DNA from 4 places in the Arthrobacter sp. LAPM80 genome. Region 3 is predicted to be linked to each of the others. Evidence: riboswitches for the same ligand, from Rfam matches in the RefSeq annotation. Region 3 holds a riboswitch; each other region holds the start of a gene.
What was found. Region 3 has a riboswitch for S-adenosylmethionine ahead of AAGW05_RS02775 (hypothetical protein). Riboswitches for the same ligand answer to the same signal wherever they lie in the genome.
Positions count from the first base shown of each region.

Region 1: linked by a shared signal. The riboswitch ahead of AAGW05_RS07710 (bifunctional o-acetylhomoserine/o-acetylserine sulfhydrylase) and the one ahead of AAGW05_RS02775 (hypothetical protein) in region 3 are both predicted to bind S-adenosylmethionine.
Region 2: linked by a shared signal. The riboswitch ahead of AAGW05_RS08215 (DUF1737 domain-containing protein) and the one ahead of AAGW05_RS02775 (hypothetical protein) in region 3 are both predicted to bind S-adenosylmethionine.
Region 4: linked by a shared signal. The riboswitch ahead of AAGW05_RS00900 (aminotransferase class V-fold PLP-dependent enzyme) and the one ahead of AAGW05_RS02775 (hypothetical protein) in region 3 are both predicted to bind S-adenosylmethionine.

Region 1 is NZ_JBCHVD010000005.1:177,326-182,997, forward strand. It holds gene metX (homoserine O-acetyltransferase MetX) at 1-910, opposite strand, end outside; gene AAGW05_RS07710 (bifunctional o-acetylhomoserine/o-acetylserine sulfhydrylase) at 947-2,266, opposite strand; SAM riboswitch class IV at 2,342-2,458, opposite strand; gene AAGW05_RS07715 (Tex family protein) at 2,688-5,192, opposite strand; gene AAGW05_RS07720 (VOC family protein) at 5,306-5,672, shown strand, end outside.
Region 2 is NZ_JBCHVD010000006.1:82,266-87,937, reverse strand. It holds gene AAGW05_RS08230 (UDP-N-acetylglucosamine 1-carboxyvinyltransferase) at 285-1,817, shown strand; gene AAGW05_RS08225 (O-succinylhomoserine sulfhydrylase) at 1,926-3,137, opposite strand; gene AAGW05_RS08220 (rhodanese-like domain-containing protein) at 3,259-3,651, opposite strand; gene AAGW05_RS08215 (DUF1737 domain-containing protein) at 3,648-3,908, opposite strand; SAM riboswitch class IV at 3,991-4,111, opposite strand; gene AAGW05_RS08210 (Pr6Pr family membrane protein) at 4,225-4,848, shown strand; gene AAGW05_RS08205 (aminodeoxychorismate lyase) at 4,850-5,672, opposite strand, start outside.
Region 3 is NZ_JBCHVD010000002.1:82,298-87,969, forward strand. It holds gene AAGW05_RS02760 (LOG family protein) at 1-991, shown strand, start outside; gene AAGW05_RS02765 (VIT1/CCC1 transporter family protein) at 1,039-2,133, opposite strand; gene AAGW05_RS02770 (biotin/lipoyl-containing protein) at 2,340-2,570, shown strand; gene AAGW05_RS02775 (hypothetical protein) at 2,605-2,898, opposite strand; SAM riboswitch class IV at 2,911-3,022, opposite strand; gene AAGW05_RS02780 (sodium:solute symporter) at 3,190-4,713, opposite strand; gene AAGW05_RS02785 (helix-turn-helix domain-containing protein) at 4,859-5,446, shown strand; gene AAGW05_RS02790 (hypothetical protein) at 5,568-5,672, shown strand, end outside.
Region 4 is NZ_JBCHVD010000001.1:207,172-212,843, reverse strand. It holds gene aroA (3-phosphoshikimate 1-carboxyvinyltransferase) at 1-938, shown strand, start outside; gene rsgA (ribosome small subunit-dependent GTPase A) at 942-2,060, shown strand; gene hisN (histidinol-phosphatase) at 2,237-3,052, shown strand; SAM riboswitch class IV at 3,194-3,307, shown strand; gene AAGW05_RS00900 (aminotransferase class V-fold PLP-dependent enzyme) at 3,350-4,762, shown strand; gene AAGW05_RS00895 (class I SAM-dependent methyltransferase) at 4,945-5,672, shown strand, end outside.

The DNA.
Region 1 (5,672 bases), on a different contig from region 3:
CCTCCGTGATGGCGATGTAGCTGTTGGCGTCGAACCGTCCCACCAGCTTGCGTGCCTGGTGGTCAAGGTAGCTTTCGACCCGGTACCTGCCCACAGCGTTGGGCTCGAGACGTTCGTGGCTGATGGTGCCGCCGTCGTCCTGGGCCTGACGGCCAAAGCGCGAACCCATCTCCGTCTCGGAGCGGTAGGTGATGTGGGCAATCCGGCGGGCGAGCCCCAAGCCGGCGGTGGGGGCCGCGCCGTCGTAATAGTCCCCGCCGGCAAAATTCGGATCCTGCCGGATGGCCAGCACCTGGGCCTGGGCAAAGGCGATCTGCTCCGCCGTGCTGGCCGCGCATGAGGCGACGACGGCGCACCGGCGCACCCGCTCCGGGTAGCTCGCAGCCCATTCAAGGGCGCGCGCACCACCCATCGACCCGCCGATGACCGCATGCCATGCGGTGACGCCCAGCTTCTGGGCCAGGCGCGCCTCGGCATGGACCGAGTCGCGGATTGTGACGAACGGGAACCGGGAGCCGTAGGGGCGCCCGTCCTCGGCAATGCTTGACGGGCCGGTGGTTCCATAGCAGCCGCCCACCATGTTGGCGCACACCACGAAGTACCTGTCGGTGTCGATGACTTCGCCGGGGCCAACGAGGCCTTCCCACCAGCCGTCCTCCTCGGAGTCGCCGCGGCTGACGTGCGTGCTGCCGGTGAGGGCGTGCTCAATGAGGACGGCGTTGTCGCCAGCCTCATTGAGCGTTCCCCAGCATTCAAAGGCCATGGTCACCGAGGGCAGGATGCCCCCGGCTTCCAGCGGCAGCGCACCGATATGGATCGAGCGCAGCAGCCCGCCGCCTTGGCCGACGGCGGCAGCCCAGGAGGTGCCGGCCGGCTCGGGAGTGCCGGTTTCAGTCTCAGGGGAAAACACTTTCTGCTCCGTCGCCGTATGAATCAGGTGAGTCATTTAGCTCACGGATTTTGCGGCGCGGAACCCGGCTTCGAGGTCGGCGAGGATGTCGGTGATGTTCTCCAGTCCCACCGAGAGGCGCACCAGGCCAGGGCGGACACCGGCGGCAAGCTGCTGCTCCGGTGAAAGTTGGGCGTGGGTGGTCGACGCCGGGTGGATGACAAGGGAGCGCACGTCGCCGATGTTGGCAACATGTGAGTGCAGTTCAAGGCCGTCGACGAAGCGCTTGCCTGCCTCGGCCCCGCCCACAATGTCAAAGGCGATGACGGCGCCTGTGCCCTTGGGACCGTACTTGCGGCCGCGCTCGAACCACGGGCTGGAGGGGATACCGGCATACGCCACGGCCTCGACGTTCTCGTTTTCCTCCAGCCAGCTCGCCACGGCGACGGCGTTGCTCACGTGGCGCTCGACGCGCAGGCTCAGGGTTTCGATGCCCTGGGCAATGAGGAAGGCGTTGAAGGGTGCGACGGCGGAGCCCAGGTCGCGCAGCAGCTGCACCCGGGCCTTGAGGATGTAGGCCAGGTTGGCACCCAGTGCGCTGCCCACACCCAGGTCGCGGGCGTAGACCAGGCCGTTGTAGGAATCATCGGGGGTGTTGAAGCCGGGGAACTTCTCCGGGTTGGCAGCGAAGTCGAACTTGCCGCCGTCGACAATCACGCCCGCGATGGCGTTGCCATGGCCGCCAAGGTACTTGGTGGCGGAGTGGATGACGATGTCGGCGCCCCATTCAAGCGGGCGGATCAGGTACGGGGTGGCCAGGGTGTTATCCACCAGCAGCGGCACACCTGCCTCGTGGGCGATGGCGCTGATGTTCTCAATGTCAAGGACGTCCTGGCGCGGGTTGGAGACAACCTCGCCGAAGAAGGCCTTGGTGTTGGGGCGCACGGCTGCACGCCACCCGTCAAGGTCATCGGGGTCGGAAACGAAGGTGACCTCGATGCCGAGCTTGCGAAGGGTGTTGGCGAACAGGTTGTACGTTCCGCCGTAGATGCTCGGGCTGGAGACGATGTGGTCGCCGGCTTCGGCAAGGTTCAAGATGGCGAAAGTGGTTGCCGCCTGGCCTGAGGCTAGCAGCAGGGCCGCCACACCGCCTTCGAGGCTGGCGATGCGCTGTTCGACGGCGTCCTGGGTGGGGTTGCCGATGCGGGTGTAAATCGGCTCCAGCTCGGCCAGGGCGAACCGCGCTGCGGCGCTTTCGGCTGAGGGGAAAACGAAGGATGATGTCTGGTAGATCGGCAGGGCGCGTGCACCGGTGGTGACGTCCGGCTCCTGGCCTACGTGGATCTGACGGGTTTCAAATGACCAACCGTTGCTCATGGATGTATTCCTTCACACTAGAGGCCTGCAGCAAAGCCCTCCTGCGCATCGTGCGTGCAGGGCTCTGGCGTCGATGGCCCGCGCTTGCACCGGAACCGGTCGGTTCGGTGCCAGGTCTTCACCCGGGGCACCCCACCGCGGATGGAGGGTTGCCGGTCAGCAAGCCGGGGCTAATTGCTGACACTCATGACCTATTTCCAGTGTGGAAGAAACACCTCTCCGCCGCAAGATTGTGACGAGTTTATGACTTTTCGCGAACATCTGCTTGAAATTCGGCCCAAAAAGTGGTTCATGGCGAACAAGTGGCTGACTGCGGCGCCACGTTCCGTGAGTGTCCACTTGACGTCGCTTGGCCGTTGCTGCGGCGGTTCAAGACGACGATATGTGGACACTCGTGGCAGCGTTGAGTTGCGTACGGGGCCTACTTGCCCAATCCAGCCCTTCGCAGCGCCTCGGCCATGGCGGTGTTGGCCGACGGCGGGGCGGCCTTCGTGGCCGACGGCGGCGCGGCCTTCGTGGCGGACGGCGGGGCAGCGTTGGGCCGCGCGCCAGCCTGTCCCGGCCCCCTCCGGCCCGCCCCGGCGCCCTGACCCTGGGCGCCCTGGCCCCCGGCGCGCGGCTGGCTGCGCACCGGGGTGCGGGAGCCGGCGTCGTGCTTGGAAGTACCACCAGGGGAAGCAGCATCGTCATCCAGGCGCAGGGTCAAGGAGATGCGCTTGCGTTCGGGCTCGACCTCCAGGACCTTGACCCGGACCACCTGCCCGGATTTAACCACTGTGTGCGGGTCAGACACGAAGGATTTGCTCATGGCCGATACGTGGACCAGCCCGTCCTGATGCACACCGATGTCCACGAACGCGCCGAACGCTGCAACGTTGGAGACCGTACCTTCAAGGATCATGCCGGGGCGCAGGTCGGTGATCTTCTCGACGCCGTCGGTGAAGGTTGCCGTTTCGAAGCGCGGGCGGGGGTCGCGGCCAGGCTTTTGCAGCTCGGAAACAATATCAGCAATGGTGGGCAGGCCGAAGCTGCCGTCGACAAAATCGGCAGGGTTCACGGCGGCAACCGCGCCGACACCGCCGGCGATGTCGGCCGGTTTGGCGCCGACGGCGGCGAGGATCTTGCGCGCTACGCCGTACGCCTCCGGGTGCACGCTCGAGGCGTCAAGCGGCTCCGCTCCCCCGGTGATGCGCAGGAATCCGGCACACTGCTCGAAGGCCTTCGGTCCCAGCCGGGCGACCTTGAGCAGCTCGCGGCGCTTGGTGAAGGGGCCGTTTTCGTTCCTGTGGGCCACAATGTTCTCGCTCAGGAGCGGCCCGACGCCGGCAACCCTCGCCAACAGCGCGGGCGAGGCCGTGTTCAGGTCGACGCCGACGGCGTTCACGCAGTCCTCCACGACGGCGCCGAGGGAGCGTTCAAGCTTCGCCGGAGTGAGGTCGTGCTGGTACTGGCCCACCCCGATGGACTTCGGGTCGATTTTGACCAGTTCGGCCAGCGGGTCCTGCAGCCGTCGGGCAATGGACACGGCGCCGCGCAGGGACACATCCATGCCGGGCAGTTCCGCGCCGGCAAGTGCCGAGGCCGAATACACGGAGGCGCCTGCCTCCGATACAACGAGCTTTGTCACCTGGCGTTCCGGTGCGATGCGCTTGAGCTCTGCCACGAGTTCGGTGGCGAGCTTGTCTGTTTCCCGGCTGGCCGTGCCGTTGCCGATGGCGACAAGTTCGACGTCGTACTTTTGCGCAAGGGCGAGCAAAGTGGCCAGGGATTCATTCCACTTCCGGACCGGAGCGTGGGGGTAGATGGTGTCGGTGGCGGCGACCTTGCCCGTGCCGTCAACCACGGCAACCTTGGTTCCTGTGCGCAGGCCCGGATCCAGGCCGAGGGTGGCCCGGTTTCCGGCGGGCGCGGCGAGCAGCACATCACGCAGGTTGGCGGCAAAGACCCGGACCGATTCCTCCTCCGCACTTTGGAAAAGCCGCACGCGCAGGTCAACTGAAAGGCGGGTCAGGACGCGGGTGCGCCAGGCGAGCCGGGCGCTTGTCATGAGCCATGAGTCGGCGGCCCGACCGGAATCGACGATGCCCAGGGAGTGGGCCACCGCGTTTTCATAACCGGCCCGGGCCTGCGCCTGAGCGTCGGCGTCGCGGGGGTCACCCTCGCTCAGGTCGAGGGAAAGCACACCTTCTTTTTCGCCACGCAGCAGGGCAAGGACCCGGTGGCTGGGCAGGGTGTGCGGGGGCTGGGCGAAGTCGAAGTAGTCCTTGAACTTCTCGCCCTCGGCGTCCTTGCCGGTTTTCACCGAGGAACGAAGACGGCCCTTTTTCCACAGCCTTTCGCGCAGCTCCCCCACGAGTGCCGCGTCGGCTCCCGCCCGCTCAATCAGGATGGACCGTGCCCCGGCGAGGGCGTCATCAGCGGTGGCCACGCCGCGGCCTGCGTCAACGAAGGAATCCGCTTCCACCGCAGGGAACCGTGACGGGTCTTTTAGAAGCGCGTCGAGCAGGGGTTCCAGTCCGGCCTCGCGGGCGGCGTCGGCTTTGGTCTTGCGGGTTGACTTATATGGAAGGTACAGGTCCTCGAGGAGGGCCTTTGAGTCGGCCGCGTCGATGGCCCGGCGCAGTTCGGTGCTCAGCTTGCCCAGGCTGTGGATAGTCTCCAGCACGACGGCGCGGCGCGCCTCGAGCTCACGCAGGTAACGCAGGCGCTCGTCAAGGTCGCGCAGCTGTGCGTCATCAAGGGTCCCGGTGGCTTCTTTGCGGTACCGGGCAATGAAGGGGACGCTCGCGCCGTCGTCCATCAGGGCGATCGCGGCGCGAACCTGGGCCGGGCGCACACCCAGCTCCGCGGCAATCGCGGCACAGATCCGGTCTTCGCGGGCGGCAGCGGTGGGCAGGGTCAGGGGTGCGGCGGCAGTGTCAGTCACCCTCCAATTCTGCCCCACGTGGGGAGGCACCGAATCACCTCATCATCTGACGTCCCATGTGGCTTAGGTAACACTAAGTCGAGCGTAGTGACACAAAGTGTCAAGATGGGCACATGCGAATGGATCATGTTTCTTACGCCAGTGAATCAGACGGATTGGCTGCCACCACGGAGCGAATCGCGACCGCCCTCGGGGTCGATGCAGTGCGAGGTGGAATCCACCCGCGCTTCGGCACCCGCAATATGATCATCCCCCTCACGGACCATCATTATGTGGAAATCGTTGAGTGCCTCAACCACCCCGCTTCCGACAAGGCGCCGTTCGGCCAGGCCGTCAAGGCCCGCTCCGCAGCCGGCGGCGGATGGATGGGCTGGTGCGTCGCCGTTGACGACCTCGCCCCGTTCGAGGAACGCCTGGGCCGCAGCGCCGTCCCTGGCAACCGCAAGTTCCCTGACGGTCAGGAATTGGTCTGGCAGCAGA
Region 2 (5,672 bases), on a different contig from region 3:
ACGCATCACGAATCTGGCCGCCGGTCGCATTTTCAGCTCAGGGGTCTGCCTCTCCGGCGCCCGCATTGCAGCCGTGGCTCGGCACGGGCGGCGCGGCATTCACTCCCTCGTGGTTTGCCATGTCGGGCCGGGGGCGGGGTACGGTAGAGGAAGTAAATGACTCAAACATATTTACGCCATCGAATTTATCGCACGTAACGGTTATTAATTAACGTTTTTCGCGAGAACTGTCCAAAGCGTCACATTTGTCCTGCTAAATATGCATCTCATGATATAAAAGTTACATGACTCAAATGGCTGCAGAAACCGTTGGCGTATTGGTGCGGGATGCACGCAATGAAAAAGGCTGGACCCAGGGAGAATTGGCAACCCATTTGGGCACGAGTCAAAGCGCCGTGGCCCGGATGGAACAGGGCAAGCAAAACCTGAGCCTGAAGATGATCCAGCGCATGGAATCCCTGCTTGAAGCCAACCTGTTCAGCATTGGCGCGGCAAGCAAGAGCGCAGTGACCCATCTGCGCGTCCACGGCGGCCGTGAACTCTCCGGCAGCGTCGCTGTCAACACCAGCAAGAACGCCGGCGTCGCCCTGCTTTGCGCCAGCCTGCTGAACCGCGGCACCACCACCTTGCGCCGCTTGGCCCGCATCGAAGAAGTCAACCGCATCGTGGAACTGCTCACGTCGATCGGCGTCGAGTGCACCTGGCTTGAAGACAACGACCTGCAGATCCGCCGCCCCGCCGTGCTCGATTTGGCCGCCATGGACATTGCCGCCGCCAAGCGCACCCGCAGCGTCATCATGCTGTTGGGCCCCCTGTTGGATGAAGAAGACACCTACCGCATTCCCTATGCCGGTGGCTGCGACCTCGGAACCCGCACCGTGGAGCCGCACATGCAGGCCCTGCGCGAATTCGGCCTCACCGTGAAGGCCCACGACGGTTTCTACCAGGTGCAGGCTCCCGTCAGCGACACCGAAGACCGCACCTTTGTGCTGACCGAGCGCGGTGACACCGTGACCGAAAACGCCATCATGGCCGCCGCGCACCGCGAAGGCACCACCGTGATCCGCAATGCCAGCCCGAACTACATGGTCCAGGACCTCTGCTTCTACCTTCAGGGCCTGGGCGTCGGTGTTGACGGCGTTGGCACCACCACACTGACCATCAAGGGCAAGTCCCGCATCGATGTGGACATTGAGTACGCGCCGTCCGAGGACCCCATCGAGGCCATGAGCCTGATCACCGCCGGTATCGTGACGAAGTCCGAGGTCACCGTGACACGCGTTCCCATTGAGTTCATGGAAATTGAACTCAAGGTGCTCGAGCAGATGGGCTTCCGCTACCTCAAGTCCCCCGAGTACATGGCCCGCAACGGCAAGACCCGCCTGGTGGACATCACCACCTTGCCGTCTGAGCTGAAGGCCGCACCGGATAAGATCCACGCCATGCCGTTCCCGGGGCTGAACATTGACAACCTGCCGTTCTTCGCCGTGATCGCCTCGTGCGCCGAGGGTACAACGCTCATCCACGACTGGGTCTACGAGGGCCGCGCCATTTACCTGACGGAACTGAACCGCCTCGGCGCCGGCGTCCGCCTGCTTGACCCGCACCGCATCGACATCAAGGGCCCCGTCGCCTGGCGTGCAGCGGAAATCGGCTGCCCTCCGGCCCTTCGCCCCGCCGCCTGCATCCTGCTGGCCATGCTGGCCGCGAAAGGCACGTCCGAACTGCGCAACATTTACGTGATCGAGCGCGGCTACGAGGACCTGGCCGAGCGCCTAAACACCATCGGCGCCGAGATCGAGTACTTCCAGGACTGATCCGCGCATAAAGTACGACTCCGCGCATAAAGTACGACGTCGGCGGGTGACCGTCAAGGGAAGGGGCCCCGCCGCCGTCGTGCTTCCAGCCTCAACGAGGCGGGCCGGCTAGATTGCGGCCAGGGCCCCGGCCAGATCGGACTTGAGATCCTCGAGGTCCTCCAGCCCGACCGACAGGCGCAGGAAACCGTCGGACAGCCCGATCGCGGCACGACCCTCGGGACCCATGGCGCGGTGCGTCGTGGTGGCCGGGTGGGTGATGAGGGACTTCGCGTCGCCGAGATTGTTGGAGATGTCGATGACCTGCAGCGCATTCAGCAGTGCAAACGCCGCATCCTTCCTGGTCCCACCGGCAGGAGCAGCAAGCTCGAAGGTCAGCACAGTGCCGCCGGCCTTCATCTGCTTTTTGGCCAGCTCGAATTGCGGGTGCGATGGCAGGTGCGGGTACAGCACGCGCGCAACCTGCGGCTGCGCCTGAAGGAACTCACCCAGGGCCAGCGCGTTGTTGCATGAATGGTTGACGCGCAGGCTCATGGTTTCAAGGCCCTTGGTCAGCACCCAGGCATTGAATGAAGACAAGGCGGGCCCGGTGTGGCGCATCAGGTTCCTGACGGGGCCGTCAATGAATTCCTTCGTGCCAAGGATCGCCCCGCCCAAAACCCGGCCCTGCCCGTCAATGTGCTTGGTGCCCGAGTACACGATGATGTCAGCGCCGAAGTCGCCGCAGCGCTGCAGCAGCGGGGTGGCGAACACGTTGTCGGCCACCACCTGGGCGCCGGCGGCGTGGGCGAGGTCGCACACCGCCTGCACGTCAACGATTTCCTGCATCGGGTTCGACGGCGACTCAAAGAACACCGCCGTGGTGGGCACCGACAACGCCTCGCGCCACTGCTGAAGATCCGGTCCGTCAACGAACACCGTCTCCACGCCCCAGCGCGGGAGCAGTTCGTTCAGGATCACGAAGCAGGAGCCAAAGAGCGAGCGAGCAGCCACCACGCGGTCCCCGGCAGCCAACAGCGCACCCAGGGCCGTGAACACGGCCGACATGCCCGACGCCGTCGCAAAGCACGCCTCCTTGCCCTCGAGCAGGCGCAGCCGTTCCTGAAACGTTGCCACCGTCGGGTTGCCGTAGCGCGAGTACACGAACCTGTCGACCTCGCCGGTGAACGCCTGCTCGGCGGCCTCGGCGGACTCGTACACAAAGCCGGAGTTCAGGAAAAGGGCTTCGGAGGTTTCCTGAAAGTTGGTGCGGTCAAGCCCGCCACGCACGGCCCGGGTGTCCTGGGCCCACGTGGCTGCGTGCTCGTTAAAGTTGCTCAATTGCGTTTCCTTGGCTGTCGCTGGTGGTGCGTACTTGTTTTAAGCACGACGGCGGCACAATCGTCGGACGATTGGCGTACCGCGGTGCTGTGTGGGCGGTGCGTTGGGGCTCAGTGGCGTGTCAGTGCCAGGGCAGGTTGCGGTTCTTCCAGCCGTTGGCCACCCTGTCGCCGTAGCTGTCGGGCACGCCCTCAAAGCCCTCGAGAATGTTGTAGGCCGTGTAGCCGGCGGCCGTTGCGGCCTCGGCTGCGGCAATGGAGCGCGCTCCCGAACGGCACAGGAACACGAGTGGCTTCCCGGTGGGCACGGCTGCCTGCAGCTGGGTCAGGAACTGGGGGTTGTTCGTTCCGTCGGCCAGGTTCCACTGGATGAAGACAGGCTCGGTGTCCAGGGTTGAGGTGTCGGGGACGCCGATGTGGGCCCATTCGCCGTCGGTGCGCACGTCAACGAGGACGGCCCCGGCAGCCACCCGGTCCCAGGCCGTGTCGGGGGCTAGGTCGCCGGCGTAGCTCATGCGATGCCCTCGCCATCGAACTCCAGCTCGGCGTCGAGGTCATCAACGGCATTGGCGACTGCGGCATCGCTGGTGGCAATTGCCTGCGGGAGAACCACTGCCTGGGCCGCGATCACCGAGGTGCCGTTGAACGTCACCGCGGGCCCGCCGTGCAGGACGTAGCCGTCTGCCAGGGCTTCGGAAATACGCTCACAAAAGGAGCGGTCGTCGGGGCCGGTGATGAGCCGGTAGGCCAGGGGGGATTCTTCCGCGGACATGATGTCTCCTCATTGCAAGTGGCTGGCATTTGCAAGCGGACGCTGGTGGCGGTGCTTAATACAAAGGGCTCCACCGCAGGAGGGTTCGCGCTTGCAAACATCAGCCGTTGGTAGCTGGGTTTGCCGAGTATTCACCTGAGGCACCCCGCCGGAAAGAGGGTTGCCGGCCAGCAAGTCAGGGCTTTGTGCTGGCACTCATTACTCCCCTTGAAAGTAGCACATCCACCCCCGCAGGCACCCACTAGTTCCAGAGTGTGGCACAACGTGACGCCGGGGATGCGGGGCGGTGACGCCGTGAACTGGCAGAATAGGCTCCATGACCTCCAGCCGCGCCTTTGCCGCCGTCCGTTTCCTGTGCGGGGCGGTGACGCTCATTGCCGTCGGAACCCAGCTGGGTATCCACATCGGCCACGGCTTCAGCGTGTTGAACTTCTTCAGCTATTTCACCAACCTCTCCAACATCTTCGCCGCCGTCGTCCTTGTCGTGGACTCGGTGCTGACGTGGCGCGGGAAAGATTTGGGGCCGGCGTGGGCTTTGCTGCGCTGCATCTCGGTGGTGTGCATGGCCCTGGTTGGCATTGTCTTTAGCGCGCTGCTGAGGGACGTCGATCTGGGCTCCCTGCTTCCGTGGATCAACACCTGGCTGCACTACGTCATGCCTGTCGCGGTGGTGGCCGATTGGCTGATCCAGCCGCCCCGCCACGGAATCCCGCTCAAGCGCGTGGCCGTCGCGGTGGTGTTTCCGCTGGCATACCTGGCCTATTCCCTGACCCGCGGCGCCGCCACAGGGTGGTACGCCTACCCGTTCCTGAACCCGTCGGACGGCGGATATGCGGGCGTGCTGCTGACCTGCCTTTTCATCGCCGTGGGTTTTGTGGCGATGACGCTGCTCATCATGGCACTGGGCAACCAGCTGCGCAGGAAATTGCCCGTGGCGTAGTTCAGAGGGTCTGTGCCAGCAGCGCCGAGAGTTCTGCGCTGAGCCGTTCCCGGATGTCCCTGGTGCCGATTTCCGCACCGTCGATGGTGTTCACTGGTGCCAGCAGACGCATGCTTGAAATGAGCCACACGGCGTCGGCGTCGAGCAGGTCCGCGGGGGTCACGGGGCCGTAGCCAAGCTCCCATCCTGCAGCCTTCGCCGCGGCAAAAAGTGCGCCCTGCGTTGTGCCGGGCAGGATCCCGGTGTCAAGGTGGGGGGTGATGAGCCGCTTGACGGGGACGCCCGAGTCGTCGGATATGTGTGCCAACAGAACGGACGACGTGGGCCCCTCCAACACGAGCGAGTCGCCACTGGTGAAGATAACGTCATCGGCGCCCAGCTTGTGGGCGTGGCGCAGGGCGGCCATGTTCACCGCATAGGAAAGGGTCTTGGCACCCATGAGCAGCCACGGGGCGCGCGCGGCAAGGTCGCTGTCGTAGCCGCGGTCAAGCAGGAGAACGTCCAGCCCCTTGGCGCGCTGCTCGGCCAGTGCAGGGGAAACGGCTGAAACCTGCACCCAGGCTGTGGGGGCGTTGGCGCCCTCGGGTCCGCGTGTGGCGATCAGCCGCACTACGCACTGGTCTTCAGCAAGCGCCGAGGCGACTGCATCTGATGCCTGCGGCGACGTGTCGGCGTAAGCCGTGAGCGCCGTCGTGATTGCGCCCTGCCAGAGGTCGGCGGCGGGAATCGCCAGGTCCATGATCTGGGCCGAAACGGCAAGTCGGTCCAGGTGGGCCTGGATCTTGCGTGGGACCCCGTTGATCGCGAGCATGGACTCAAAAACG
Region 3 (5,672 bases):
GAAGTCGGCCGATCTGCTGCGGCTGCACGCCTCCGGCGCCGTGTTCATGGGGTGCACCTTCGGCCATGGCATTGAGGATCAGCTGCGGTCAGGTGGCGCGCTGATCTTTCCCGCGCTCAAGCACGTCCCGTTCAACGCCTACCGAGGCCACCTGTACACGGGGGCTGAGCTGTTCGCCGGGATCGCCGGGGCCGAGTATGAAGCAGTCCCCGACGCCCGCATCTACCAGTGGAGCATGCAGGCCGGCCGTGCCCCCACGCTGCACTCAACGCTCGCCACCGCCATGCATGACCACGCCATTTCCGACGCCCTCGACGACTTTCTGTCCGCGCTCACCCGGCCCGTTGTTGGTGTCATGGGCGGGCATGCGGCGGCGCGGGGGAGCGGGCAGTATGCGCAGGCCGCGGAGTTGGGCCGTGCCCTGAGCCTTGCGGGGTTCCTCGTCGCGACAGGTGGCGGGCCTGGCGCCATGGAGGCCGCCAACCTTGGTGCCTACCTATCAACATACGACGCCGGGACCCTCGAAGGTGCCTTGCTCACCTTGGCAGCCGTCCCCGGCTTCCGCCCCTCGGTCACCGAGTGGGCAAGGGCCGCGTTCGAGGTGGTCGAGGAATACCCGCAGGGGGCGCCGACCCTTGGCATTCCCACCTGGTTCTACGGTCACGAACCGCCCAACGTCTTTGCCACGAAAATTGCCAAGTACTTCACCAACGCCCTGCGCGAGGCGGTCCTGCTTGACAGGTCCCGGGGTGGCATTGTGTTCCTGCCCGGCGCCGCGGGGACGGTTCAGGAGATCTTCCAGGACGCGTGTGAGAACTACTACGCCGCAGAGGGCGCAGTCGCCCCCATGGTGCTGGTGGGTCGGCGCTATTGGGAGGAAGAGGTGCCCGTGACGCAGCTGTTGACAACATTGGCCGCGGGCCGTGCCATGGCGGCCCACGTGCACATTGTGGATTCAGTGCAGGAGGCTTGCGCCGTCGTCGCCGGTTAGCCGCCTGCGGGCGCCGGGCACTCCCATCCTCACCGGGAACTGCGGGATTATGACCCGATCAGGCCGCCAGACGCCAGGCCGAGAAGGTACGTCGCGGCGGCGGCTCCCATGCCGATGCCCAGCTGGCGCAGGCCGCGCCACAACGGGGAAGCGCCCGAAAGCAGGCCCACCACGGCGCCAGTTCCCATGAGTGTGATGCCGACAAGCACGCAGGAGAGCAGGAGCGCACCCATCCCTGTCAGGCCAAAGAGGAACGGAATGATGGGGATGATGGCACCCGAGGCGAAGAAGCAAAAGCTCGACGTCGCGGCCCCCCACGCGGTGCCGAGGGTCTCGTGCTCGTCGACTTCCTCGAACTTGTCCGGCTGCAGCGACGTGCTGGGGTCGCAGTCGCAGCTGTACTGGCCCAGGCGCTCGGCCGCACGGTGTTCCGCAGTTTCACGGGACATGCCGCGCGCCAGATAAACGAGTACGAGTTCGTTGTTCTCAAGATCCAGGGAGGGGGCCGCTGTCAGCGTAACCTGGGTCGGCTGGGAAGCGTCGATCAGCTCACGCTGGGACCTGACGGAGACATATTCCCCGGCGCCCATGGACAGTGCACCCGCCAGCAGACCGAACACGCCGCTGAACAGGACCACTTGGCTGGACACCCCGGTCGCCCCCATGCCAACAACAAGTGAGAGGTTGCTGACAAGGCCGTCGTTTGCGCCGAAAACCGCGGCACGGAAGGATCCAGAAAGGCGGATGCGTCCACGGGTTGCCAGACCGCGGACAACCTCCTCGTGGATTGCCTCGTCGGCAGCCATGGTGTCGGTGGCGTCGGCGTCAGTGGCGTAGGGGGAGCGGGACTCCGCGCGTTGGGCCAGTGCCAGCACGAAGACCGAACCAAAGCGCCGGGCCAGCAGGCCAAGCAGGCGGTTGTGCAGGGATGGGTGGACGGGCTTTTTCGCGTGTTCGCCCAAAAGCCCGAGCCAGTGCTGCTCGTGGCGGCCCTCGGCTGCCGCCAGGGAGAGCAGGATGGTCTGCTCCTCACCGTCACGGCGCATGGCAAGGTCACGGTATACGGAAGCTTCAGCGCGTTCGTCGGCCAGGTATTGGCGCCAGCGCTTGATTTCAGCGGCTGTTGGTATGCGTTCAGGCACGGTGATGCTCCTCAAAGTCAGCCATCACTGTAGCGCCTTATTGGCCGTAATAGTGGCCGGTGGGCCTAGGGAAGCGGTTTCGGTCCGCCGCAATTCTGGCCGGGGCCTGCGCCCGACCGATCCATTCCCTGCGCCGAGGAACTGGCATAGGCTGTGTAGCCAACGGCCGTCCGTATCGGCGCCGCTGTCCTGAAGGCGGTTGTCGAATGCCCGAGATCCTGTTCCCGATGATGACGGGAGACGCCTCCGAGCCTGGCGTGCTGTCCACCTGGTACGTAGCCGACGGCGATCCGGTGCAGGAAAAGCATCTCCTCGCCGAGGTGTCCATTGACAAGGTCGACGCCGAAATTTACTCCCCGGCGGCCGGAACGGTCCGCCTGCGGGTCGCCGAGGGGGACGAAGTTGCCCAGGGGGCCGTGATCGCCGTCATCGAATGACAGGGGACAAGCATGCCGCCGCGTCGGGACAGCCCTACTGTTTCGCCAGCCTGAAGCCGACGCCACGCCCGGCCCGCACTCCTGTCTGCGCCACCGTGACAACCAAGGTGCCGATGCCAGGAATCCACCTGGCCGGGCGCACCGCCTGGGTCAGCGCCTGCACCAGTTGTTCTGCCTCCGCAGACCAATAGGCATGGTGTCCTGCGGGCGTGACAAACGTAACGGTGCCAAGATTCAAGTCCACGGCAGGAAGTACGGGGATGCCGGATGGACGTGCCAGAGCGCCGGCCTGAAGGGATTTTGCGGGTGCCACATTTGTAACAGTCATGGTCAGGACCTTTGTGTGCTCTTGCCTGCGCCGGACGGCAGCGGGCCGCTTCGTCATCTGAACCACCCATGAAGCCTGGGGTTGGCGTGCGACCAGTCGGAGCTTGGCATCGCATCTCTTGAAGTTGGAACAACACTACTCCCGTCGCATGCGGCAGCGGCTGGCGGCGTCATATATGACGTAGCCAGCCGCCGTCGTACTTTAAGTAACCAGCCCGCAAAAAACGACGAGCAATCACGATCTCTGGGTGATTGCTCGCCGTTTTTTGCGGGCTGGTTGCAAAGCGGGAGGCTACTTGGAGGCAACCGTTTCAATGTCGTCTGCATTGGAGTCGGTGGATGCTGCTGCCAGGCGGTCGTCCCAGGCCTTGCGGATGTGGGCCGGGGTTGCCGGGGTCCGCAGGGAAACCACGACGTAGACCACAAGCGCGGCGATGAGGCCGAAGTAGATGGGCTCGTTGGCGTAGATGCCATCGGCACTGGGGATCGCCCCTGTGGCGTACAGGACAAGCAGGACGATGGTCAGGACGCAGCCGACAGCGATGGACCAGGCGGCGCCCAGGCCGGTTCCGCGCTTCCATACCAGGCCACCGATGATGGCGACGAGCAGGCCGCCGACAAGGATGTCGTACGCGATGGTCAGGGCAAACACCACGTCATTGACCACGATGGAGATCAGCACCACCACGATGCCAAGGACCAGCACATACAGGCGGTTGGCGTTCACGTCGTGCTCGGGGTTGGAGGTGTCAGAGCTGTCGATCTTCTTGCCGAACCAGCTGGCCACGAACGGGACGACGTCCTTGCGTGCCACCGTTGCGGCGGCGATCAGGGAGCCTGAGGCCGTGGACATCATGGCAGCGACGGCGGCGGCCAGAACGATGCCGCCGATGCCCATCGGCAGCAAGTGGGTGGCAACTTCGGCATATACAACGTCCTTGCCCAGGGTGGCGACATCAATGTCGGGGAGGGCCACACGGGCTGCCAGGCCGATCAGGGCGCCGGCAACACCGTACAGGATGCAGTACATGCCGGCCGTGGCGCCGCCCCAGCGGGCAACTTCGGGGGTGCGGGCGGTGAAGACTCGCTGCCAGATGTCCTGGCCGATGAGCAGGCCCAGCGTGTAGACAACGAAGTACGTGATGATGGTCTGGGTGCCGATGCCGTCCCACTGGAAGAAGCTTGCATCAACGCGTTCCTTGATGCCGTCAATCCCGCCGGCTGCATTCCAGGCGAAGGGGAGCATGAGGAGGAAGACGCCGACTGTCTTGATGACGAACTGCACCTGGTCGGCCAGGGTGATGGACCACATGCCGCCAATGGTGGAGTAGACCAGCACGATGGCGCCACCGACGGCGATCGCCAGCCAGCGGTCCCAGCCGAAGAGCACCACGAAGATGGTGGCGTAGGCGCCGGTTGAGGTTGCCGAAATCATGATGGTGTAGGCCAGCATGACGATGCCTGAAACCTTCGTTGTTTCCTGGCCGTAGCGCAGGCTCAGCATTTGTGAGACGGTGTAAATCTTCAGTTTTTGCAGGGTGGGTGCGAACAGCACGCTCAGCAGCAGCACGCCGACGCCGATGGCGACCACCAGCCACATGCCCGAGATGCCGAACTTGTAGCCGAGCCCCACGCCGCCAACTGTTGACGCGCCACCGAGGACGACGGCGGCCATGGTGCCTGTGTACAGGAAAGGGCCAAGGCGGCGGCCGGCAACGAGGAAGTCACTGTTGCTCTTGGTCCGCGACTTGCCCCACCAGCCAAAGGCCAGCATGGCGACCAGATAGAAGGCGACTATGGCAATATTTAAGTCCATGTGATGCTCCAGTGCGTGAAATAGATGGGATCCCCCGGAAGTATTGCCTCTAAAGCAACATTTGTTGTCTATTAGGCTAAACTGTGATGACAGTTACAGTCAAAGTGCCGCTTGTATCAGGGCAGCCCTGATGTGAGGAGCCGCCATGAAAGCTTTGCCCCTGGAACCCAGTTCCGACCCGGTTGCCATTGGTTCGCGGATCCGCGCCGCACGCCAGGACCAGCGCCTGACCATTGAACAAGTCGCCGATGCAACGGGCCTGACCAAGGGATTTTTGAGCCGTGTCGAACGGGACCTCACCTCCCCGAGCGTCGCTTCGCTGGTGACGCTGTGCCAGGTTCTCTCGATTTCCATTGGCGATCTGTTTGCCGCACCCGAAACGCACCTGACCCGCAAAGGCGAGGGCCCGCGCATCTCCCTGGGCGGGGACGGCATTGTTGAACGCCTCCTGACCTCCCGCTCCGAGCGCCGCCTGCAAATTCTTTGCGCCACGATCGAACCGTACGGACGGGGCGAATCCGAACTGTACGCAGTTGACTGCGACGTCGACGTTTTGCACATCATCAGCGGCGAACTGACCTTGCGCATGACCCAGGAGTCCTACGATCTGAAGGCGGGAGACACGCTTACGTTCCCCGGCCGTGAGCCGCATTCCTGGGAAAACCACACGCCCCACCCCGTCGAGGCCCTGTGGGTGCTCGTCCCGGCAGCATCGGGCTCCGGCACCGCCTGACATCGAACCACCCTGCTTTTCCTAAGTTTCCAACGGCTGGTTCCAAGCAAACTCAAAGCCAAGTCGTGGATTGTTGAGTCAACAACAATCGCTCTGAAACGGATTTGGGAGCAGGCCGGCCATGAAACAGCCAAGCAGCGGCAGGAAGCTCTCCACCACGCTCACGTCGGTCGTGGCCGTCGGGGCCGTGGGTTGTGCCGGCCTGGGCAGCGTCGCCATGTACGGC
Region 4 (5,672 bases), on a different contig from region 3:
CCCGGGTGCGCCCCATGGGTCCCGTCGTAGTTGCGTTGGAAGGCCTCGGCGTGGGGGTCGAGAACGGCGGCGACGGCTTCTTGCCGTTCACTGTCCACGGCACAGGCTCTGTTGCCGGCGGCCACGTAAAGATCGATGCCGGCGGCTCATCCCAGTTCATCTCGGCAATGCTGCTCGTTGCCGCCCGTTTCGCCAAGGGCCTGCACCTTGAACACATGGGCGATTCGGTGCCCAGCGTCGACCACATTTCCATGACAGTTGAAATCCTGCGCTCACGGGGCGTTGTGGTGGATGACTCCACCCCGGGCCACTGGATTGTGCAGCCCGGCCCCATTGCCGCGTTCGACGTCGTGCTTGAGCAGGACCTCTCCAACGCCGGCCCCTTCCTTGCCGCAGCATTGGCCACCCGTGGCACAGTGCGCATCCCGAACTGGCCGGCCAACACCACCCAGGTGGGCGACAAATGGCGTGAAATCCTGCCTCAGTTCGGTGCAACGGTGACCCTTGACGACGGCGTCTTGACAGTCACGGGTGGCGCGGAAATCCGCGGTGTTGACATCTCGGACACCTCTGAGCTCGCACCGTCGACGGCCGCCATTTGCGCCTTGGCCTCGACCCCGTCGCGCCTTCGCGGCATATCGCACCTGCGCGGCCACGAAACCGACCGACTGGCCGCACTCGTTGCCGAGATCAACGCCCTGGGCGGGGATGCCAAGGAGACCGAGGACGGGCTGATCATCAACCCCGCTCCCCTGCGGGCCGGAGTGTTCCACAGCTACCATGACCACCGCATGGCGACGGCCGGCGCGATCATCGGGCTGGCGGTGCCCGGCGTCGAGGTTGAAAACATTGCCACCACGGCAAAAACCATGCCCGGCTTCCCTGCACTGTGGGCGGCCATGGTCGCACAGACCGCGGCGGTTAAAGCCGGAGCGTAGGACATGGCAAAGGATTACAGCAACTGGGACGAGTCCGATGTCCGCGTGCGGGCCAACAAGAAGGGCAGCCGGCCGCGCACCAAGGACAGGCCCGCCCACGAGGACGCCGTCATCGGGCGGATTGTCACGGTTGACCGCGGGCGCTACACGGCCATCGTGGATGAAAACCAGCCCTCCGAACGCACCCTGATCGCAGCACGGGCCAGGGAACTGCGGCGCAATCCCGTGGTGGCCGGAGACTTCGTATCCCTCGTGGGCGACACCACCGGCAAGCCCGACACCCTGGCAAGGCTTGTGCGCATCGAGGAGCGCCGCACGCTGCTACGCCGCAGCGCCGACGACACCGATCCCATCGAGCGGGTGGTGGTGGCCAACGCGGACCAGCTTGTCATCGTCGTGGCCGCGGCCAACCCGGAGCCACGCACAGGCTTCATCGACCGCGCCCTGGTTGCCGCCTACGACGCAGGCATCGCCCCGCTGTTGCTGATCACCAAGACAGACATCAAGGACCCGTCCGAGCTGCTGGCCAACTACGAGCATCTGGACATGACTGTCATCATCAGCCGCACGGCAGCCGACGGCGCCTCGGGCATTGATGCGCGCAGCGACGACGGCGACTCCGCACTGCTCGCTGGCGGCGCGGTGGAGCAGCTGCACGGCTACCTCGACGGGAAGGTCAGTGTGCTTGTTGGCCATTCGGGTGTGGGCAAGTCAACCATGGTCAATGCCCTGACAGGTTCTCAGCGGGCCACCGGCGGAGTCAATGCCGTCACGGGCCGCGGCCGCCACACGTCCTCCTCCGCGCTCGCCCTGCAGTTGCAGGATGCGCTGCCGGGCTCGTGGATCATCGACACCCCCGGCATCCGCTCCTTTGGGCTGGCCCATGTGGATCCCGACAGGATCCTGCATGCCTTCCCCGACCTCCAACCAGGCACTGACGACTGCGAACGCGGCTGCAAGCACGACACCGCAGCGGTGAACTGCGGGCTTGACCCGTACGTTGCAGCAGGTCACGCCGGTCCGTCGGGACCTGCCCGCCTTGCCTCGCTGCGCCGTCTGCTGGGCACAAGCGATCGGACAGAGGGCCGGGCCGCTGAAAAGGAACTGGGCGTCACGGACTGACCCGTCCTCTTCTGCGCCGGACTCACACCCGGGTTCGGCGCATAACGGTTTATGCGCCGGGTCCAACCTCGAACTCAACGCATAACGGAGCGGGCCACCTGCATTGTGCAGGCGTTCGGGTGCCACGACCGGCGTCTAACCGGGTGTTTGGCGCAAACCACGATAGCGTGATCTACATGACGATCGAACACCAGACCTACAACGACGACCTCCGCCTGGCCCACGTGCTGGCCGACAGCGTGGATTCCCTCACCATGTCCCGTTTCAAGGCCCTTGACCTGGCCATCGAGACCAAGCCGGACCTGACCCCGGTGACGGATGCGGACAAGGCCGCAGAGGAGTCGATCCGCAGTCAGCTGGCCCGGGCACGTCCGCGCGATGCCGTCCTGGGCGAGGAGTTTGGCAGCACGGGCCAGGGTTCGCGCCGCTGGATCATCGATCCCATCGACGGCACAAAGAACTTCGTCCGTGGAGTCCCCGTCTGGGCCACGCTGATCGCACTCGTTGACGACGGCGTCCCCGTGGTCGGGCTGGTCAGCGCCCCCGCACTGGGCAAGCGCTGGTGGGCCGCGCAGGGCACCGGCGCCTACATGGGCAGGTCGCTCGCCGCCGCCACGCGCATCCGCGTCTCCAACGTCTCCGAGCTCAAGGACGCCTCCATGTCCTACTCGTCCCTGAAGGGCTGGGCCGAGCGCGGCAACCGCGACGAGTTCATCTCCCTCACCGACGACGTCTGGCGCACCCGCGCGTACGGCGATTTCTGGTCGTACTGCATGGTCGCCGAGGGCAGCGTCGACATCGCCTGCGAGCCCGAACTCAACCTCCACGACATGGCCGCGCTCGTTCCGATCATCACCGAGGCGGGGGGCCGTTTCACCTCGCTCGAGGGCGCCGACGGCCCCTTCGGCGGCAACGCCCTTGCCACCAATTCCATCCTCCACACCGAGGTGCTGCAGCGCCTTAACCCGGCTTGGGATGACCTTCTGGGCTAGCTCCACGCCCCAGCACAGGTGGGTTAAGAACGACGGCGGCCTCCCGCCGTCGTTCTTTTTTCCCACCGTTCGCCGGGCCCGCCGCGTTACGCAACGTAATAGATGCGCAGGCGCGGATCTTGGGCTAATCTTCTTTGCATAGGTCACGAGTGCCAGCGCTAAACCCCGGTTTGCTGGCCGGCAACCCTCCTTTCGCGGCGGGGTGCCCCGGGTGACGACCTGGCCAGGCCGGAGCGGTCTTGGCAAGCGCGGACTCCTTGGCAGCGCCAGGGGTCCTTCCGTTGAAGGAATTTTTTCATGAGCCATGCCCTGTTGGAAAAGACCACCCTCGCCGACTCACCCCTGCTGCCGGTCGTGGGCCAGGATCTGGCCGCCCCGCTGATCCAGGGCGGCCACGTGCGGTACGCCAACCTCGACTACGCGGCGTCGGCCCCGGCCGTCGAAGAGGTGGCCGCCCACCTGAACGAGGTGCTCCCCTACTACGCCAGTGTGCACCGCGGGGCCGGATTCGCCTCGCAGGTCAGCACATCCGTGTATGAAAATGCGCGCCGCATTGTGGCTGAATTTGTGCGCGCGCGTGAGGACGACACCGTCATCTTCACCCGCAACACGACGGACTCACTGAACCTCTTGGCCGGCTGCGTCGACAGCATCCTCAAGCAGCGCGGCTACGTCGAGGGCCGTTCCAACGCACATGGCGAGGTGCTGTACCTGGACCTGGAGCACCACGCGAACCTGCTGCCGTGGCAGGCGCTGCCGCACCGATCCGTCGTCGCCGGCTCATCGATCGCCGCGACCCTTGCCCGCGTTGAGACGCAGCTGCGCGCCGGAAACGTCCTTCTGCTGGCCGTCACGGGTGCCTCGAATGTCACGGGCGAGGTGCTCCCTGTGGCGGAACTGGCCGCCCTGGCCCACCAATACGGGGCACGCATCGTGGTCGACGCCGCCCAGCTGGCCCCGCACCGCCGCATTGACCTGACTGCCAGCGGCATCGATTACCTGGCATTCTCGGGCCACAAGCTCTATGCGCCGTTTGGTTCAGGCGTCTTGGTTGGCCGACCCGACTGGCTCGATGCCGGCACACCCCACCTCGCCGGCGGCGGCGCCGTGCGGGAGGTCCGGCTCGAATCGACCACCTGGACCGACGGCCCCGCCCGCCACGAGGCCGGCTCCCCCAACGTCCTCGGCGCCGCAACCCTGGCCAAGGCAGCCACCGTCCTTGCCGGCCTTGACGCGGACGACTGGCACAACCACGAACAGCTCCTGCGCGCCCACCTCGTGGCAGGCTTCGAGGCGCTCGACGGCGTCAACGTCCACTCCCTGTTCTCCGACTCCGCCACCCACCCTGGCTGCGGCAGCATCGGCGTCGTGAACTTCTCGGTCACCGGGTACGACGCCGGACTGGTCGCCGCATACCTTTCCGCCGAGCACGGCGTGGGCGTGCGCGACGGCAAGTTCTGCGCCCACCCGCTGCTGAACCGCCTCGGCCTTCCCTCCGGATCCCTGCGGGCAAGCTTTGGTGTCGGATCCCGCAGCGAGGATGCGCAGCGGCTCATTGACGGCATCACCACCTTGCTGCGTGACGGATTGGGCTGGGACTACGTCGTTGACGCCGGCCGCTGGGTACCCGCCAACGACAACAGGTCCTACCCCGAATGGGCGCCGAACACCCCGGGCACCGCGGGCGCAGCCCCCTGCGCCGCCGCCTAACCCAGACGCTCGGTTACTTTCGGTCTGCTTGCGCCAGACGCTCGGTTACTTTCTGCGGGTTTGCAGCAGACGCTCGGTTATCAACCAACCGAGCGTTGCCACAACAAGCACCGAATGTAACCGAGCGTTTGGGGGGCGGGTAAAGTTGAACGGCACATCCGGCACAACTTTTCAGGAGCACCATGGCAGGCACAGGCGGACCGGTTTTTGACGCGGAACGGCGCAGGGACATGGCCGCGGCTTTCCTTGAGGGCGGGCGCCACTACGACAAGATCCGTCCGGGCTACCCTGCCGAATCCCTTCAGTGGTTGCTGGAGGGTGCAAGAATTCCCGTCCGCGACGCCCTGGACGTCGGCGCAGGAACGGGCAAGTACACGCAGCTGCTCGCACAGCACGAATGGAACCTTGCCGCCGTCGACCCATCGGCTGACATGCTCGCACAGCTCGGGGCCAACCTGCCGCAGGTCCGCACCCTTGTGGGCACCGCCGAACACCTGGGGCTGGACGATGCAACAGTGGATCTGGCCGTTGTCGCACAGGCCTGGCATTGGTTCGACCCCCTGGCGGCAAGCACCGAAATTGCCCGGGTGCTGCGTCCCGGCGGAGTGCTCGGGCTGGTCTGGAACCAGCTCGACGTCGGACTTCCCTGGGTCCACCGGTTGGCCCGGATCATGCACGCAGGCGACGTCCACAAGCCTGACTTCCGTCCTGCGGTCGGCCCTGAATTCGCCCCGGCGGAGCCTCACGAAACACAGTGGGCGCAGACGCTGACACCCGAGGAGATCATGGAGCTGGCCCAGTCGCGCAGCTACTACCTCAAGGCATCGGAACCAGTGCGGGCCAAGGTCATGGGCAATTTGCAGTGGTACCTGTTGGAGCATCTGGGCCATGTTCCCGGCGAGGAACTCCA